Linked DNA regions of Halorhodospira halophila. The protein of the gene in region 2 interacts with the protein of the main gene of each other region in a pairwise test. Links are inferred from orthologs where the notes say so. Each region holds a gene or a part of one and is shown on either strand. Other genes may lie near its edges.

Region 1 (9,249 bases), 210 kb from region 2 along the record:
CAGCCGGTGCCCCGGGCTGGCCACAAAGGCCTTGCGGATGCGCCGCCCCTCGGGCGTGCGCACGGGGATGTTCTGCAGATTGGGGTCCGAGGAGGAGAGCCGCCCGGTGGCGGCCACGGCCTGGTGGTAAGAGGTGTGCACCCGGCCGGTCTGCGGGTGGATCAGCTGCGGGAGCTTGTCGGTGTAGGTGGACTTGAGCTTGGACAGCCCACGGTGCTCCAGGATCAGGCGCGGCAGTTCGTGGCCTCGGGCGCTGAGCTCCTCGAGCACCGACTCGGCGGTGGAGGGCTGGCCCTTGGGGGTCCGCTGGATTACCGGTAATCCCATGCGCTCGAAGAAGATCTCCTGGATCTGCTTGGGCGAGCCGAGGTTGAACGCCTCGCCGGCCTCTTCGTGGGCGTGCTGCTCCACTTCCGCCATGCGCGCGGCCAGCTCCTCGCTTTGGCGCTCGAGCAGCCCGCGGTCAACGCGCACCCCGTGGCGCTCCATGCGCGAGAGCACGGGCAGCAGGGGCATCTCCAGCTCATTGAAGACCCGCAGCAGGCCCGGCTCCGCCTGCAGGCGGGGATGGAGCAGCCGGTGCAGGCGCAGGGCGATGTCGGCGTCCTCGGCGGCGTAGTGGCCGGCACGCTCGACGTCGATCTCGGCAAACGGCACCTGCCGGGCCCCCTTGCCGCAGAGCTCCTCGTAGCTGGTGACCTCGACGCCCAGGTACTTGCTGGCCAGCGAGTCCATGTCGTGACGGGTGGCAGTGGAATCCAGGACGTAGGATTCGAGCATGCTGTCATAGGCCACGCCGCGCAGCTCGATGCCGTAGCGGGCCAGGACGCTCATGTCGTACTTGAGGTTCTGACCGATCTTCTCGGGCTGCTCGGCCTCAAGCAGGGGCCGCAGCACCTCAAGCACCCGGTCGCGGTCCAGCTGCTCGGGGGCACCGGGGCCGCAATGGGCAACCGGCAGGTAGGCGGCCTGCCCCGGCTCGACGGCCACCGAGACACCGACGATGGCCGCGTCCATGTAGTTCAGGCTGTCCGTCTCCAGGTCGACGGAGAACGCCGGGGCGGCGCGCAGGCGCTCGACCCAGGTGTCGAACCCGTCGTCGTCGAGGACGATCTGATAGTCCGTTTCCGGGGCCTCCGGAGGGAGGCTGGCGCCCGTGCCATCGGCCGCGGCAGCAGCATCGCCGGCCTGGATTTCGGCGAGGAAGCGGCGCATGCCGTAGCGCCGGTAGAGCGCCGCGAGGGCTTCCCGATCCGGCGTCCGACGGACAAGGTCCTCGGGGGCGACATCGAGCTCCAGGTCGCAACGGATGGTGGCCAGGTCCACCGAGAGCGGCAGTTCGTCGAGATGGGCGCGCAGGCTCTCGCCGACCTTGCCGCGGATCTCGTCGGCGCGCTCGCGCAGCGCCTCTAGACTGCCGTAGGCATTGAGCCACTTGGCCGCGGTCTTCGGTCCGACCTTGGGGACACCGGGGATGTTGTCGGAGGTATCGCCCACCAGGGCGAGGTAGTCGCGGATCGCCTCCGGCGGCACGCCGAACTTCTCGCGCACGCCCGCCGGATCCAGCCGGGTGCCGCTCATGGTGTTGAGCAGGGAGACACGCTCGTCCACCAGCTGCGCCATGTCCTTGTCGGTGGTCGAGATGATCACCGGCCCCGGGGCACGCACCGCCAGCGTACCGATGACATCGTCGGCCTCAACCCCGTCCACCTCAAGCACGGGCACGCCGAGCGCAGCGATGATCTGCTTGAGCGGCTCGCGCTGGGCGCGCAGCTCGTCGGGCATGGGCGGCCGGTGGGCCTTGTACTGCTCGAAAAGCTCGTCGCGGAAGGTCCGGCCCGGGGCATCGAAGACCACCGCGAAGCGCGCCTCGGGCTCGTCGGCGAGCAGCTTGTGAAGCATGTTGACCACGCCGTAGAGCGCTCCGGTGGGCTCACCGTCGGCGTTGCTCAGCGCCGGCAGGGCGTGGAAGGCGCGGTAGAGGTAGGAGGAACCGTCCACCAGGACCAGGCGGTCGTCCGGTTGTGTCATGCAATCGCTCTCTGTGACTGTTGGCGGGCTACGCGGCTATGATAAAGGTTGCAGTCCCGGAGACGATCAACAGCCCAGCCACGGAGCCTTATGGACCCCAAGAACCCGTTCGCGCACCAGGAGCGCATCCCGCTCAACGGCGCCACGCTGACCCGTGAATCCTGGAAGATTTTCCAGATCATGGCCGAGTTCGTGGAGGGCTTCGAACGCCTTTCGTCGATCAAGCCCTCGGTGAGCATCTTCGGCTCGGCCCGCGTCGCCCCGGACCACCCCTACTACCAGTTGGCCGAGCGTGTTGCCCGCGAGGTCTCCGACGCCGGCTTCTCGGTGGTCAGCGGCGGCGGCGGCGGCATCATGGAGGCGGCCAATAAGGGCGCCCAGGCCGGGAAGTCGCCCAGTGTGGGGCTCAACATCCAGCTGCCGAAAGAGCAGGAGGCCAATGCGTACCAAGACATCGCCCTGCACTTCCGGCACTTCTTCTCGCGCAAGGTGATGTTCGTCAAGTACGCCTCGGCCTACGTGGTGTTGCCCGGCGGGTTCGGGACGCTGGACGAGCTGGCCGAGATCCTGACCCTGGTGCAGACCGGGAAGACGCCGCGCATCCCCATCATCCTGGTGCACAGCCCCTTCTGGGAGAAGCTGGTGGAGTGGTTCCAGGAGCGACTGGTGGCCGAGGAGGCCATCGACGCCGAGGACATGCACCTGTTCAAGGTCGTGGATACACCGGAGGAGGTGGTCACGGCCATCTTCGACCACTACGAAGACCGCGGCTTCCAGCCCTCCCGCGAGGAGCGGGAGATTCTGCTCGATCTCTAGAGGAAGGGTGGCCATGAGCAGCAGTCGGGGTGCGCCGGGTGCCGGGGGGCTGGTCCTGGCGGGGATGCTGGTGGCCACCACCGCCGGCGGCTTCGAGGCCGATGAACGGATCACGGTGACCCCGCCTCCCCCACCCGAGGGGCTGATCCGCGACGAACCGGATCTCGAGCCGACGGTGACCATCGTCGAGCGCGACTGGGCGGTCATCGAGGAGTACCGCATCGCGGGGCAGATTTACGCGGTACGCATCCAACCGGCGGTCGGCCCACCTTACCTGCTCTACGACACCACCGGAGACGGCGTACTTGACGGCAGCGGCGGTGAGCACGACCCGCTCGAGCCCCCGCGCACGCCGCTGTGGCGGCTGTTTAGCTGGTAGCCGGCTCCAGGCCGGCCCGGTCGGCGATCAACCACTTGGTGCCGGCCTCGTCGAAACGGACCTGCAGGCGGGCATTCGGGCCACTGCCCTCGCACTGGAGCAGGATGCCGTCGCCAAAGCGCGGGTGACGCACCCGGCTGCCCAAGCTCAACCCCGCCGGCGGTTGGTCCCCCGGCAGCGAGGGTCCGCTTGGGGCGGTGGCCGGCGGCGGCCCCCGGCGCACCGACATGCGCGGGCGCACCTCCTCCAGACCCTCTCCGGGCAGCTCGGTGAGAAAGCGCGACGGCCGGGCCAACTGGTCAACCCCGTGCAGGCGACGCTTCTCGGCGTGGGTCAGGATCAACCGCTGGCGGGCCCGGGTCATGCCCACGTAGCACAGCCGGCGCTCCTCCTCAAGCCGGCCGGGCTCCTCGACGGACATGCGGTGCGGGAACAGCCCTTCCTCCAGGCCCACCAGGAAGACCACGGGGAACTCCAGCCCCTTGGCCGAGTGCAGGGTCATCAGCTGCACGGAGTGCTCCCAGTCGTCGGCCTGCCCCTCGCCCGCCTCCAGGGCGGCGTGGCTCAGGAAGGCCGCCAGCGGGTCCTGGTCCTCCTCTTGGTCATCGCGCTGGGCAAAGGTGCGCGCCGCGGTCACCAGCTCGTCGAGGTTCTCCAGGCGGGCCTCGTCGCGTTCGTGGTAGCGGCGCAGCTCGGCGCGAGTGATGGCCTGCTCCACCTGCTCGTGCACCGGCCGGTGGGCGAGTTCCTGATCCAGGGTATCGATGAACGCCAGGAACTCGGACAGGGCGTTGCGCGCCCGGGCCGCCAGGGCCCGCCCGCCCGCCAGCTCGCGGGCGGCGCGCCACATCGAGACATCGCCCTCCCGGGCGGCATAGCGGACAGCGTCGACGGTCTTGGCACCGATCCCCCGGGGTGGGGTGTTCACCACACGCTCGAAGCTGGCGTCATCGTGGCGATTGGCCACCAGACGCAGATAGGCCAGGGCGTCCTTGACCTCAGCGCGCTCGAAAAAGCGCAACCCACCGTAGACGCGAAACGGCAGACGAGCGGCGTGCAGCTCGTGCTCCAGGGCGCGGGACTGGGCGTTGGAGCGGTAGAGGATGGCGAAGTCGGCGTGGCCGTGACCGCCATCTTCGATAAGCTGGCGGATCCGGTCCACCACCCAACGCGCCTCGTCGATCTCGTTGAAGGCGGCGTACAGGGTGATAGGCTCGCCGCTGCCCCCGTCGGTCCACAACTGCTTGCCGAGCCGGCCGGCATTGTGCTCGATCAGGCGGTTGGCCGCGTCCAGAATGGTGCCGGTGGAGCGGTAGTTCTGCTCCAGGCGCACGACCCGAACATCCCCCATCTCGCGCCGGAAGTGCTCGATGTTTTCCACCCGCGCGCCCCGCCAGCCGTAGATGGACTGGTCGTCATCGCCGACGACGAACAGCTCGGCCCGGGCGCCGGCGAGCAGCTTCAGCCACCGGTATTGCAGGGCGTTGGTGTCCTGGAACTCATCGACGAGGATATGCTCGAAACGACGTTGGTAGTGACCGAGCAGTTCGGGGTCGTCGCGCAACAGTTCGTAGGCGCGCAGTAGCAGCTCGGAGAAGTCCACCAACCCGCCCCGCCGGCACGCTTGCTCGTAGTCGTGATAGATCGCCAGCAGCTCTTGCTGATAGTCGCCGGCGGCCTCGGTCACGTCCGCGGGACGCTCGCCCTCCTCCTTGCGGCCGCTGATAAAGCCCCGCACCTGGCGGGGCGGAAAACGGGAGTCGTCGGTGCCGCGGGCGCGCAGGACCCGTTTGACCACCCGTAGCTGATCGTCGGCGTCGAGGATCTGGAAGCCCTCGGGCAACCCCGCACGCTGGGTGTGCTGGCGCAGCAGCCGGTGAGCGATGCCGTGAAAGGTGCCCACCCACATGCCGGCGGTGGCGATACCCAGCAGCTCGCCGATGCGGCCGCGCATCTCGCCGGCGGCCTTGTTGGTGAACGTGACCGCCAGGATCGAGAACGGCGAGGCGCCCTCGGCCTGCACGAGGTAGGCGGCGCGCCGGGTGAGCACGCGTGTCTTGCCGCTGCCGGCGCCAGCGAGCACCAGGGCTCGTCCCGGGGGCAGGCAGACGGCCTCGCGCTGGGCGTCATTGAGGTCTGTGGTCAGGCCATCGATCGGCATATCAGGCAGCAGGCAGGGTCTCGGTAGGATCCTGAAGGACAGGGGCGGTGCACATGCGTTCGACCAGCTCCCGGAAAGTGGGTTCTCGGGCGGTCCCGGCCCGCCAGTAGAGAGCCAGGTCGCGGCTGGGTACAGGCTCAGCGAATGGCCGGAGGCTGATGGCGCCGCGGTCCGGCCCGTGACGGGAGGCGCCTGCCGCCAGGGCCGGCAGCAGGGTGACCCCGACCCCGGCGGCCACCATCTGGCGCAGGGTCTCGAGGCTGGTGGCACGGAAAGCCGCCGCCTCACCGACGTCGTTGCGCCGGCACAGCTCCAGGGCCTGTTCGCGCAGGCAGTGCCCCTCCTCCAGGAGCATCAGCTCGGTCTGCTGCAGATCGCTGGTGTGGACCGGTTCCGGATGGTCCAGCGCGTGGCCACGGGGCACGGCTAGGTAGAACGGCTCGTGACACAGTGGCGCCGAGACCAGGTCGTCACCGCCGATCGGCGATGCAAGGATGGCACCGTCGAGGCTGCCGGCACGCAGCTGATCGAGCAGCCGCTGCGTCAGGTCCTCGCGCAGGTGCAGGCGCAGGCGGGGAAAGGTCTGCGCCAGATCCGGGATGACGTGGGGCAGCAGGTACGGTCCGACGGTGGGGATCACCCCCAGGCGGACATCACCGGTCATCGGCTCGGCCTGGGCACGGGCCACCTCGACCATGTCGTCGACGGCGCTGAGGATCCCGCGGGCCCGCTCCGCCAGCCGCTCACCCAGCGGCGTGAGCAGCACCCGCCGGCGATTGCGCTCGACCAGCTGGACTTCCAGGTACTCCTCGAGCTTCTTGAGCTGCGTGGAGAGCGTCGGCTGGCTGACGTAGCAGGCACGCGCCGCTCGCCCAAAATGCCGGTGCTCGGCCACGGCGACCAGATAGCGGAGGTCGCGCAGGTTCATACAACGGGTCCTGTCATTCGACGGTGACCGACTTGGCCAGGTTGCGCGGCTTGTCCACGTCGGTGCCCCGCAGGACCGCCACGTGGTAGGCGAGCAACTGCAGCGGGACAGTGTGGATCACCGGCGAGATGGCCTCTGGGCCGGCAGGCACTGGGAGGACGTGGAAACCACGCGCGGAGCGCAGGGCGGCGGCGTCGTCGGCGAAGACGAACAGACGCCCGCCACGGGCGCGAACCTCCTGGAGGTTCGAGTGCAGTTTGTCGAGCAGATCGTCCCGAGGGGCGACCGCCACCACGGGCATGCCGTCGTCGACCAGGGCCAGGGGGCCGTGCTTGAGTTCGCCGGCGGGGTACGCCTCGGCGTGGATATAGGAGATCTCCTTGAGCTTGAGCGAGCCCTCCAGCGCCACGGGGTAGTGAGCGCCACGGCCCAGGAAGAGGGCGTGGGCACGGTCGACGAACTGCTCGGCCAGCTCGGCCACCTGGGGCTCGATGGCCACGGCGCGCTCCAGGGCGCCGGGCAGCTGCACCGCGGCCCGGACCAACTCCTGCTCGGCCTGCGGGCGGCCGCGGCGGCGGGCAAAGGCGCCGACCAGCAGCAACAGGGCGGTCAGCTGGGTGGTGAAGGCCTTGGTCGAGGCGACGCCGATCTCGGGCCCGGCCCGGGTCAGCAGGGTCAGGTCGGCCTCGCGCACCAGCGAGCTCTCGGGGACGTTGCAGATGGCCATCACCCCGCCGTAACCCAGCCGGCGCGACTCGCGCAGCGCGGCGAGTACGTCGGCGGTCTCGCCGGACTGAGAGATCACCACCACCAACGTGCCCGGCGGGACGGCGTGGGCCCGATATCGGAATTCGCTGGCCACCTCGACATCGCAGGGCAGCCCAGCGTAGGTCTCGGCCCAGAAACGGGCGATCAGCCCGGCGTGGTACGAGGTGCCGCAGGCGACGATCTGCAGACGCTCGGCCTGGTCGAGGAGCTGTTCGGCGCCGGGGCCGAACGCCGCCTCGAGGACGCGGCCGTCCGCGTGGCGGCCTTCCAGGGTCTCGGCCACCGCCGCCGGCTGCTCGTGGATCTCCTTGAGCATGAAGTGACGGTAGCCGCCCCGCTCCACCGACTCGGCACTGAGCTCGGAGGTGCGCACCGGTCGCTCGACCGGTCGCCCCTCGGCGTCGTAGATGGTGACACCGTCCCGCGAGAGGTCGGCGAGATCGCCGTCCTCGAGGAAGATGAACTGACGGGTTACCGGCAGCAGCGCCGCCACGTCCGAGGCGACGAAGTGCTCGCCGATACCCACACCAATCACCAGGGGGCTACCGCGCCGGCAGGCGATCATCCGTCCTGGCTCGCGGGCGGAGACCACAGCGAAGGCGTAGGCGCCCTCGAGCTCCGGCAGCCCGCCCCGTACCGCCTCGAGCAGATCGACGCCGCCGCGGGTGTGGCGGTCGGCGAAAAGGGTGACCGCGACCTCGGTATCGGTCTCCGACTGAAACTCGTAACCAGCGGCGAGCAGCTGTTCGCGCAGCCGCTCGTGATTCTCGATGATGCCGTTGTGGACCAGGGCCACCTCGCCGGCGGCGGTGTGCGGGTGGGCGTTGATGTCGTTGGGGACACCGTGGGTGGCCCAGCGCGTGTGGGCGATGCCGGTGCCGCCGGCCGGCAGCCGGGGCTCGAGTGCGCTGGCCAGGTCATCGACCCGGCCGGCGACCCGGGTCCGCGACAGACGGCCGTCGGGATCGATAACAGCCATTCCGGCGGAGTCGTACCCCCGGTACTCCAGACGCCTCAGGCCTTCCAGCAGGACCGGGGCCACGTCTCGCTGCGCGCAGGCACCGACGATTCCGCACATATCAGCGAATCCAGATGCCCTGCTCGTTGGGCACGAGCAGCACCGAACAGGGGCAATTGCGGCAGACCTGCTGCGCCGTGCTGCCCAGGGCGAGGTCACGCCCGGGGCCGTCACCGCGCTTGCCCACCACGACCATGCTGCTGCGCTCCTTCTCGGCGACGTTGCGGATCACCCGCGACGGGGTCCCGGTCTCCAGCCGGGTCGTGACCTCGATGCCCCGCGCCTCGGCCTGCTCGGCAAAGTGCTGCAGGCGCTCCTGGCCCTCGGTCCGGGTGTCCTCGTCGGTGACGTGCAGCACGGTGAGCGCACCGGTGTGCTCGCCGATATCCTGGGCCAGGGCCTGGGCCGCGGCAGCCTTTTTGGAGAAGTCGGTGGCCAGCATGGGCCGCTGGAACGTCTCGCCGTGGCCGAAGGTATTCGGGTCCGGGGCGATGCGCTCCATGAGCACCGGCAGCGCGGTCTGCCGGGCGAGTTCGAGGACCGTGGAGCCGTGATAGAACTCGCGCAGCAGCCCCTCGCCGCGCGAGCCGAGCAGGATCAGCTGCGCGCCGTAGCCGCGGCCGATCTTGGCGAGCTCCGGCGCGGGGAAGCCGATCGGCTGCTGGATGTCGACCTGGTAGCCGGCCGCCTGGAGGTCTGACTGCTTCTGGGCCAGACGCCGACGGGCCTCGGCGCGATGGCTCTCGCTGAGATCGTCCGGGTCATCGATGCGCAGGACATCGACCAGCGTAAACTGCTTCGCCCCGAACTTGTGCAGCTCACCGATGGCATCGAGCAGGGGCTGGTAGGGGGACTCGAAGTGCACCGCAACGACTGTGTGGTCGAACATGCTCGCTCCTTACTCTTCCTTGGCACCGTCGGACGCCGGCGTGGCATCGCTATCATCGGGAGGTCCGCGACGACCCGTCAAGCCGGGATGTTGCCAGCCGGGGATGGTCCGGGCGCGGCTGCGCGCGACGGTCAGGGCGTCGGCCGGCGCGTCGCTGGTCAACGTTGTTCCGGCACCGATGGTCGCCCGGTCACCCACCTGGACCGGGGCGACCAGCTGGCTTCCCGAGCCGATGAAGGCGTCGTCGCCGATCCGCGTG
Region 2 (9,285 bases):
CCGATGCGGGCGGCTTCGTCGATGGAGCGCTGCCATTGCGCCCATCCACCGGCCTGGACGTAGGAGTTGACGGCGACGAGGACGCGCACGCCCCGCTGATGGGCGTGCTCGACGCCCCGTGCGGCCTGCTCCGGGGTAAAGTTGAGCCCCGGGAAGTGGCGTGCGTTGGTCGCATCCCGGAAGCCGATGTAGACCGTGTCGGCCCCGTTGTCCACGGCGGCGCGCAGGGCGGTCAGGTTACCGGCCGGGCAGAGCAGTTCCATGGGTTCCTCCGTCGCTCACCGACTAACCGATGCATTCTAACCGATCGCCGGCCTGAGCGAAGCCTGCCGCTACGCCTGAATGGCGCCGAGCCGCGCGGATTGCGGGGATGGCCCCTGCCGGGTGCGGCGTCATTGAGCGCGCCGAGCAGCGCAGCCGTCGCGGGGGACCAGCGCGAACCTTTGCCGGTTCGCGCTGGTCAGCGAGGTTTTGTCCGAGCGGCGCTTCAGCGCCGCGATTTAAGCGAGCGGCCCCGCGCCGGTGAGCAGCGCAGGGGACCCCGCAGGGGCGCGCTCGTTCGACGCCGCACCCGGCAGGGGCCATCCCCGCCATCCGCGGCGACGAGCGGTGGCTACCTGCGTTTCTTCGGCGGCAGCAGATCGGTGATGCTGCCGCTGGCCATCTCCGCCGCCATGGCCACCGTCTCGGAGAGGGTCGGGTGGGGATGGACCGTCAGACCGATGTCGTGGGCATCCGCCCCCATCTCCAGGGCCAGGCCGATCTCGCCGATCAGATCGCCGGCACCGGGGCCCACGATGCCGCCGCCGATCACCCGCCCAGTGTCCGCATCGAAGAGGATCTTGGAGACGCCATCGCTGGCATCGAGCGACAGCGCGCGACCGTTGGCCGCCCACGGGAAGGCCCCCTTCTCGTAGGCGATCGCCTCGGCCTTCGCCTGCTCCTCGGTCACCCCCACCCAGGCGACCTCCGGATCGGTGTAGGCCACCGAGGGGATGGCCCGGGCGTCCCAGGCGCTCTTCTCCCCAGCGATCACCTCGGCGGCGATCTTGCCCTCGTGCACCGCCTTGTGGGCCAGCATGGGCTGGCCGACGATATCGCCGATGGCGTGGATGTGCGGCACTGCGGTGCGCATGTGCTCGTCCACGCTCAGGCAGCCGTCATCGCCCGGCGTCAGCCCGGCGGCCTCAAGGCCGATACCGTCGCTGTTCGGACGGCGGCCCACCGCCACCAAGACGCGATCGAAGCGGTCACTCTCCGGGGCATCCGCACCGCTCAAGGTGACCGTCAGCGACTTCTTGTTCGCCTTGACGCCGGTCACCTCCGTGTTGAGGTGGATCGCCTCGCAGCGCTTGGCCAGGCGCTTGCGCAGGACCTTGACCAGATCCGGGTCGGCCCCGGGCATGAGCCGGTCGGAGAGTTCGACCACCGTCACCTTGCTGCCCAGCCCGGAGTAGACCGAGGCCATCTCCAGGCCGATGATCCCGCCGCCAACCACCAGCAATCGCTCGGGGATCTCCTCGAGCTTGAGGGCACCGGTGGAGTCCATCACCCGCGGGTCGTCCACGGCCAGCGACGGCGGGATCGCCGGCCGCGACCCGGCGGCGATGATGCAGTGCCGGAAACTGATGGTCCGCGTTCCCTCCTCACCGGCCACCCGCAGGTGGTGGGCATCGGCGAAGGTCGCCTCGCCGGTGACCACCTCAACCTTGCGCTGTTTGGCGATGCCGGCCAGCCCCTGGGTCAGCTGCTTGATGATGCCGCGCTTCCAGTCGTTGAGCCGCTCCAGATCGATCTTCGGCTTACCGAAGGCGATCCCGTGGGCGGCGAACTGATCCGCCTCGTCCACCACCTTGGCGGCGTGGAGCAGCGCCTTGGAGGGGATGCAGCCGACGTTCAGGCAGACGCCGCCGAGGACCGGGTACCGATCCACCAGCATCACCTTCAGCCCCAGGTCGGCGGCCCGGAAGGCGGCACTGTACCCCCCCGGCCCCGCGCCGAGGACGACCAGGTCGCAGTCCGCCTCCTGCGGGGCATCGGTGGCGGCCGCGGCCACCCCTTCGTCCGCCGGGGTCTGCTCGGCGGGTGCCCCGGTGGCGGCCCCACCGGCCGCGCCCTCGCCGGCAGCCGGATCACCGCCGGCGGCCTCTTCCGCCTGGAGGGTCAGGATCGGAGACCCCTCGGAGACCGTATCGCCCACCGCCACGTGCACCTCACGCACCACCCCGGCCGCGGATGCGGGCACCTCCATGCTCGCCTTGTCGGATTCCAGGGTGATCAGTGATTGCTCGGACGCGGCCCGATCCCCCGGTCCGACCAGCACCTCGATGACCTCCACGGCCTCGAAGCCGCCGATATCCGGTACCTTGACCTGTTGCTCAGCCATGCCGTGCTCCAATCCTTGCCGAGTCCGCCGGCGCAGCACGCCGGCGCTGGTTTGCGCGGGGGCGGCCGGCGGCCGCCCCCGCCCGCTGGGCGCCCCTTACAGCACCAGCCGGCGCAGGTCGCCGAGGACCTGGCTCAGGTAGGTGGTGAACCGGGCGGCCATGGCGCCGTCAATGACGCGGTGGTCGTAGGAGAGCGACAACGGGAGCATCAGCCGCGGTTGGAAGGCCTGCCCATCCCACACCGGCCGGGTCTCCGACTTGGAGACGCCGAGGATCGCCACCTCCGGGGCGTTGACGATGGGCGTGAACGCCGTACCACCGATGCCACCGAGGCTCGAGATGGAGAAACAGCCTCCCTGCATGTCCGCCGGAGAGAGCTTGCCGTCGCGGGCCTTGGCCGAGAGGGCGCCGAGGTCCTCGGCGATCTGCAGCACACCTTTCTGATCGGCGTCGCGCAGGACCGGGACCACCAGCCCCTCGGGGGTGTCGACGGCCACGCCGATATGGCAGTAGTGCTTGATGATCAGCTCCTGCCCGTCCGCCGAGAGGCTGGCGTTGAAACGCGGGTACTCGGCGAGGGCCGCGGTGGCCGCCTTGACCAGGAAGGCCAGCGGGGTGAGCTTCACGCCCCGGGCCTCGGCCTCCTTCTTCAACGACTGGCGGAAGGCCTCCATCTCGGTGATGTCGGCTTCATCGAACTGTGTGACGTGGGGGACATTCAGCCAGCTGCGGTGCAGGTGCGGCCCCGAGAGCCGCTGGATGCGGGTCAGCGCCACCCGCTCCACCTCGCCGAAACGACTGAAGTCCTGCTCGGGGATCGGCGGGATCCCGACCCCTTCGGCGGCCGGGGCGCCGGCGGCGGCACCCGTTGGCGGGACCTCCTGGCCCTGCATCACGCGCTTGACGTAGGCCTCCACGTCCTCGCGCCGAATACGCCCCTTGCGTCCGCTGCCGCTGACGCGCCCGAGGTCGACGCCGAGCTCGCGGGCGTAGCGACGAACCGAAGGGCTGGCGTGGGCGGCGCGGTGGCCGTCGCGATCGATCGGCGGCTGCCCGCCGCTGGACGCGGCGGGCCCTGTGCCGCTGCCCGCCGGGGCGGGCGCAGGGGCCACCGGCGCCGATCCGCCGGCCGGCTTCTCGCTTCCGGACGATCCGGCCGTTTCCTCGGCCGGGGCGCCCTCAGCAGCCGGGGCCTCGGCCGGTGCCGCCGGCTCAGCCGGCCCGGATGCGGCATCGGCGGCGGCCGTGTCGACGGTGGCGATCACACTCCCCTCGGAGACCATATCACCGACGGCGATGTGCACCGCCCGGATCTCGCCCCCGACCTCCGCCGGCACCTCCATGCTCGCCTTGTCGGACTCGAGGGTAATCAGCGACTGCTCCGGCTCGATCCGGTCCCCGGGCGCGACCAGGACCTCGATCACCTCCACGGCCTCGAAGCCGCCGATATCCGGTACCTTGAGCTCCTGTTCCGCCACGGTCACACCTCCCACGGGTTCGGGGCATCCGCCGCCAGCTGGTACTTGCCGATGGCCTCGCTGACCTTCCCGGCCTCGATCTCGCCCTCATCGGCCAGGGCGTAGAGGGCTGCCGCGGCGATGTGGTAGCGATCCACCTCGAAGAAGCGCCGCAGCTTCTCGCGGGTATCCGAGCGGCCGAAGCCGTCGGTACCCAGGGACCAGAACTTGCGTCCGATGTAGGGACGGATCTGATCCGGGTAGGCGCGCATGTAGTCGGTGGCGGCAATGGCCGGGCCACTGTAGCCCTCCAGGCACGCCTGCAGGTACGACTGCCGACGCTCGGACTCCGGGTGGAGGCGGTTGCCCCGGGCGCAGGCCATGCCGTCGCGGGCCAGCTCGGTGAACGAGGGGCAGCTCCAGATATCGGCATGGACGCCGAAATCGCCAGCGAGCAGCTCCGCGGCGGCGATCACCTCGCGGAAGATGCTCCCCGAGCCCATCAGCTGCACCCGCGGCCCCTTCTTCTTGGGGCCGGCGCGGAAGAGGTACATGCCGCGGCGGATGCCCTCCTCGGCCCCCTCGGGCATCGCCGGATGGGTGTGGTTTTCGTTGTAGACGGTCAGGTAGTAGAAGCAGTTCTCCTGCTCGGCGTACATCCGGCGCAGCCCGTCCTGGACGATCACCGCCAGCTCGTAGTCGAAGGCCGGGTCGTAGGAGACGCAGTTGGGGATGGTCGAGGCGAGGACGTGGCTGTGGCCGTCCTGGTGCTGCAGCCCCTCGCCGTTGAGGGTGGTCCGGCCGGCGGTGCCACCAATCAGGAAGCCCCGGGCCTGGATATCCCCGGCGGCCCAGCACAGGTCCCCCACCCGCTGGAAGCCGAACATGGAGTAGAAGATGTAGAAGGGGATCATGTTGACGCCGTGGTTGGCGTAGGCCGTGGCCGCCGCCATCCACGAGGACATGGCACCGGCCTCATCCAGCCCCTCCTCGAGGATCTGCCCGGTCTGCGCCTCGCGGTAGGACATCAGCTGATCGGCGTCCTCGGGCTCGTAGAGCTGCCCCACGTTGGAGTAGATGCCGAGCTGACGGAACAGCCCCTCCATCCCGAAGGTGCGCGCCTCGTCGGGGATGATGGGCACCACCCGCTGGCCGATCTGCTTGTCGCGGGTGAGCACCGTCAGCGCGCGCACGAAGGCCATGGTGGTGGACAGCTCCCGCTCGCCGCTGTCCTTGAGCAGCGCGTCGAAGGCGGAGAGCTGCGGGACCTCGAGCGCCGGCGCCCGCTCGTAGCGCACCGGCATGTAGCCGCCCAGGGCCTGCCTACGCTCGTGGAGGTAGCGCATCTCCGGGGCGTCGTCATCGGGCTTGTAGAAGGGCGTCTCCTTGAGCTGCTCGTCGGGGATGGGGATCTCGTAGTGGTCGCGGAACCGGCGCAGGGCGTTCTCACCCATCTTCTTCTGCTGGTGGGTGATGTTCTGCCCCTCGCCGGCCTCGCCCATGCCGTAGCCCTTGACGGTCTTGGCCAGGATCACGGTCGGCTGCCCGGTATGGTTCACCGCGGCGTGGTAGGCCGCGTAGACCTTGTGCGGGTCGTGGCCACCGCGGTTGAGCCGGTAGATGTCGTAGTCGGACATGCCGGCGACCATCTTCTCCAGCTCCGGGTACTTGGCGAAGAAGTGCTTGCGGGTGTAATCACCGCCGCGCGCCTTGAAGGCCTGGTACTCGCCGTCGACGGCCTCCTCCATGCGCTGCTGCAGCAGCCCCTCGTGGTCAAGCTCGAGCAGCGGATCCCAGCGCGAGCCCCAGATCACCTTGATCACGTTCCAGCCGGCGCCGCGGAACTCGCCCTCGAGCTCCTGGATGATCTTGCCGTTGCCGCGCACCGGACCGTCGAGGCGCTGCAGGTTGCAGTTGACCACGAAGATCAGGTTGTCGAGCTGCTCGCGGGCGGCCAGGCCGATCGAGCCCATCGACTCCGGCTCGTCCATCTCGCCGTCGCCCATGAAGCACCAGACCTTGCGGTCTGCGGTGTCCTCGATCCCGCGGTGGTGCAGGTACTTCATCATGCGCGCCTGCTGCACCGCCTGGATCGGGCCGAGGCCCATGGAGACGGTGGGGAACTGCCAGAAGTTGGGCATCAGCCAAGGGTGGGGATAGGAGCTGATGCCGTCGCCGTCGACGTCCTGACGAAAACCGGCCAGCTGCTCGGCGCTGAGCCGCCCCTCGAGGAAGGCGCGGGCGTAGATCCCCGGCGCGGAGTGCCCCTGGAGGAAGACCAGATCGCCGTCCTGCTCCTCGTTGGGCGCCCGCCAGAAGTGGTTGAAGCCGACCTCGTAGAGGGTGCAGGCCGAGGCGTAGCTGGCGATGTGCCCGCCGATGCCGTCGTGCTCACGGTTGGCGGCAACCACCATGGCGATGGCGTTCCAGCGCACCAGCGCCCGGATACGCCACTCCAGGTGGTGATCGGTGTACTCCGGCGGGCGCACCTCGAGGTGCCGGGGGATGGTGTTGATGTAGCCGGTGGTGGCCTTGAAGGGCAGATGGCCGAGCCGGCGCCGGCCCTTGCTGACCAGGTGCTCGAGGATCTGCTGCGCCCGCTCGGGCCCCTCGTGCTCGATCACCGCATCCAGGGCGTCGAGCCACTCCTGGATCTCCTCCGGATCCGGATCGTCGCGCAACTCGGGTATCGATTTCATGGTCCACCTCCTGGTTAAGAGTCGCCGGGACCCACGGGGCGCGACACGGCGGGTGGCCGTCCCGCACCCGGCGGCCTTGTGGGCCCCCGGGGGATCCCCGCAGACGGGCGAGCTTTGTTGTTCTTGTCGTCGCTAGGTCACGGCTGCCTCTCCGCTCCCTCGGGCGGTTCCTCGAGCAGCTCGTCGAGCGAGGCGCTCTTGCGCGTCGACATCCCCGCGGTGACCGCAAAGCGCATGGCGTCCTCGACACTCATATCGACGGGCTCGACCACCGAGGCCGGAACCAGCAGCGTGTAGCCACCCACCTGGTAACTCATGGGGGTGTAGACGGCGATGGTGTGCTCGTCACCGAGCCCTTCGGCCACCCCCGCCCACTGCCTGCGCGTCACCACGCCGAGCACCCGGTAATCGCTACCGGGCAGCGGCACCGTGACCACCTGGTCGCCCAGCTCCTCGGCCCGGGAGACAAACCCGGTCAGGTCCTGCACCGCCCCGTAGATGGTCTTGACCACCGGCAGCTGCAGGAGGATCTGCTCGAACCACTCCCACAGGCGGCGCAGAAGGTAGAAGTTGAGGAGGACGCCGATGGCGAAGATGCCGGCCAGTGCCAGGGCCACGCCCAGGCCGGGGTGATACCAGGTCTCGGGGATGATCAGCTGCACGACGCTCCCGAGCGCCCGCTCGGCGGTCATGATCAGCCAGTAGAGAAGATAGAGGGTGACGACCGCCGGCAGAACCGCCAGCAGCCCCTTGAGGAAAATACCGCTAATCCTGCGCATGGTATTGCTCCCCGCTGGCTTGCCGGGGCGCCGTGGCGCCCCGGCAAGGCTCTGGGGACAGCTCCCGGTTCAGCTCACCTTGGGGGCGAGCTCGCCGGACTCGTAACGCTCGACCATGGTCTCTAGGGGGACCGGCTTGATCTTGGACGCCATCCCCGCCGAGCCGAAGGCCTCGTAGCGGGCCTTGCAGATCTCCTTCATAGCCTCGGTGGAGGCCTTCAGGAACTTGCGCGGGTCGAAGTTGGACGGGTTCTCGGCCAGGTGCTTGCGCACCGCGCCGGTGGAGGCCAGGCGCAGGTCGGTATCGATGTTGACCTTGCGCACCCCGTTGCGGATGCCCTCTTGGACCTCCTCGACCGGTACGCCGTAGGTCTCGGGGATCTCACCGCCGAACTGGTTGATCAGCTCCAGCCACTCCTGCGGCACCTGGGAGCTGCCGTGCATGACCAGGTGGGTGTCCGGCAGGCGCTGGTGGATCTCCTTGATCCGGCTGATGGCCAGGATGTCGCCCGTGGGCGGACGGGTGAACTTGTAGGCGCCGTGGCTGGTGCCGCAGGCGATGGCGAGGGCGTCGACATGGGTATCGCGGACGAACTGCGCCGCCTCCTCCGGGTCGGTGAGCAGTTTGTCCTTGTCCATCTTGCCCTCGGCCCCGACGCCGTCCTCCTTGCCGGCCTCACCGGTTTCGAGGGAGCCGAGCACGCCGATCTCGCCCTCGACCGAGACACCGCCGGCATGCGCCATCTCGGCAGCGCGGCGGGTCACTCCGGCGTTGTAGTCATAGTCGGCGGGGGTCTTGCCATCTTCCTTCAGCGAGCCGTCCATCATCACCGAGGTGAACCCGGACTGGATGGCGCGCATGCAGGCACCGGGGTTGGCACCGTGGTCCAGGTGGACCACCAGCGGGACGTCCGGATAGGACTCCACGGCGGCCTCCATCAGGTGCCGATAGAAGGGGACGCCGGCGTACTTGCGGGCCCCGGCGGACGCCTGGACGATAGCCGGGCTATCGCACTCCTTGGCCGCCTCCATGATGGCGTGGAGCTGCTCCATATTGTTGGCGTTGAACGCCGGCATGCCGTAGCCGTGCTCGGCTGCATGATCGAGCAGCTGTCGCAGGGTGATCATCGCCATAGTCTCGACTCCTCCGCTATCTGTGCATTCACTCTAGAGATAATCGTCCACGCAGACGATGCGCAACGTGTTCGTACCGCCCGCGGCACCGAGCTCCTCGCCGTGGGTGACCAGGACGTAGTCGCCCTGGTTGACCAGTCCCTGACGGGAGAGGCGCGCCAGTAGCCGGCTCTTGAGGGCGTTGAGGTCCTCCTGCTCGGCATCGAACTCCAGCGGATAGACGCCGCGGTAGAGGGTCACCCGCCCCCGGGTCTCCGGGTGGCGGGTCAGGACGTAGATCGGCAGCCCCGAGCTAATCCGCGACATCCACGAGGCCGTTCCCCCGGATTCGGTGATGGCGATCAGCGCCTTGATGGAGAAGTGGTTGGCGGCGTACATCGCCGCCATGGCCACCGTCTCGTCGACCTGTGTGAAGTGCTCGTCCAGCCGGTGGTGGGAAACCGTCACCGTGCGACTGCGCTCGGCCGCCCGACAGACCCGGTCCATGGCGGCCACCGTCTCGGCCGGGAACGAGCCGGTGGCGGTTTCGGCCGATAGCATCACGGCGTCGGTGCCGTCCCGCACGGCGTTGGCCACGTCGAAGACCTCGGCCCGCGTCGGGATGGGGTTGTCGATCATCGACTCCATCATCTGCGTCGCCGTGATGGCCACCCGGTTGCGAGCCCGGGCGGTCTGGATGAGCTGCTTCTGGACCTCGGGCAACGCAGCATCGCCGATCTCCACGCCGAGATCGCCGCGGGCGACCATGATGGCATCGGCGGCATCCATGATCTCCTCGGCGGCGTCCAGCGCTTCGGCGCGCTCGATCTTGGCCACGATCCCGGAGCGC

The links.
Region 1: the proteins of lpdA (region 2) and uvrD interact in binary tests that used the Escherichia coli proteins (3 or more experiments, as listed by UniProt). The link is inferred for Halorhodospira halophila from one-to-one orthologs.

The regions. Positions count from the first base shown.
Region 1 is NZ_NHSN01000017.1:224,052-233,300, reverse strand. The notes cover bases 2,802-5,756. They hold uvrD (DNA helicase II), read right to left. Parts: upstream 5,388-5,756; coding sequence 3,216-5,387; downstream 2,802-3,215. Other genes in these bases: CCR79_RS07040 (LysR substrate-binding domain-containing protein), read right to left, coding at 5,389-5,756; CCR79_RS07050 (DUF2782 domain-containing protein), read left to right, coding at 2,861-3,226; CCR79_RS07055 (TIGR00730 family Rossman fold protein), read left to right, coding at 2,802-2,847. Outside these bases: polA (DNA polymerase I), read right to left, coding at 1-2,031; more of CCR79_RS07055, read left to right, coding at 2,122-2,801; more of CCR79_RS07040, read right to left, coding at 5,757-6,315; glmS (glutamine--fructose-6-phosphate transaminase (isomerizing)), read right to left, coding at 6,329-8,161; CCR79_RS07030 (universal stress protein), read right to left, coding at 8,163-8,990; bifunctional UDP-N-acetylglucosamine diphosphorylase/glucosamine-1-phosphate N-acetyltransferase GlmU, read right to left, coding at 9,000-9,249. UniProt on the Escherichia coli protein: A helicase with DNA-dependent ATPase activity. Unwinds DNA duplexes with 3'-5' polarity. Translocates on single-stranded DNA with 3'-5' polarity. Initiates unwinding more efficiently from a nicked substrate than double-stranded DNA.
Region 2 is NZ_NHSN01000017.1:17,507-26,791, forward strand. Bases 1-2,991 are described here. They hold lpdA (dihydrolipoyl dehydrogenase), read right to left. Parts: upstream 2,387-2,991; coding sequence 614-2,386; downstream 1-613. Other genes in these bases: ubiU (ubiquinone anaerobic biosynthesis protein UbiU), read right to left, coding at 1-263; aceF (dihydrolipoyllysine-residue acetyltransferase), read right to left, coding at 2,483-2,991. In the rest of the region: more of aceF, read right to left, coding at 2,992-3,865; aceE (pyruvate dehydrogenase (acetyl-transferring), homodimeric type), read right to left, coding at 3,868-6,543; CCR79_RS06075 (DUF502 domain-containing protein), read right to left, coding at 6,681-7,322; fba (class II fructose-bisphosphate aldolase), read right to left, coding at 7,392-8,456; pyk (pyruvate kinase), read right to left, coding at 8,490-9,285. UniProt on the Escherichia coli protein: Lipoamide dehydrogenase is a component of the glycine cleavage system as well as of the alpha-ketoacid dehydrogenase complexes.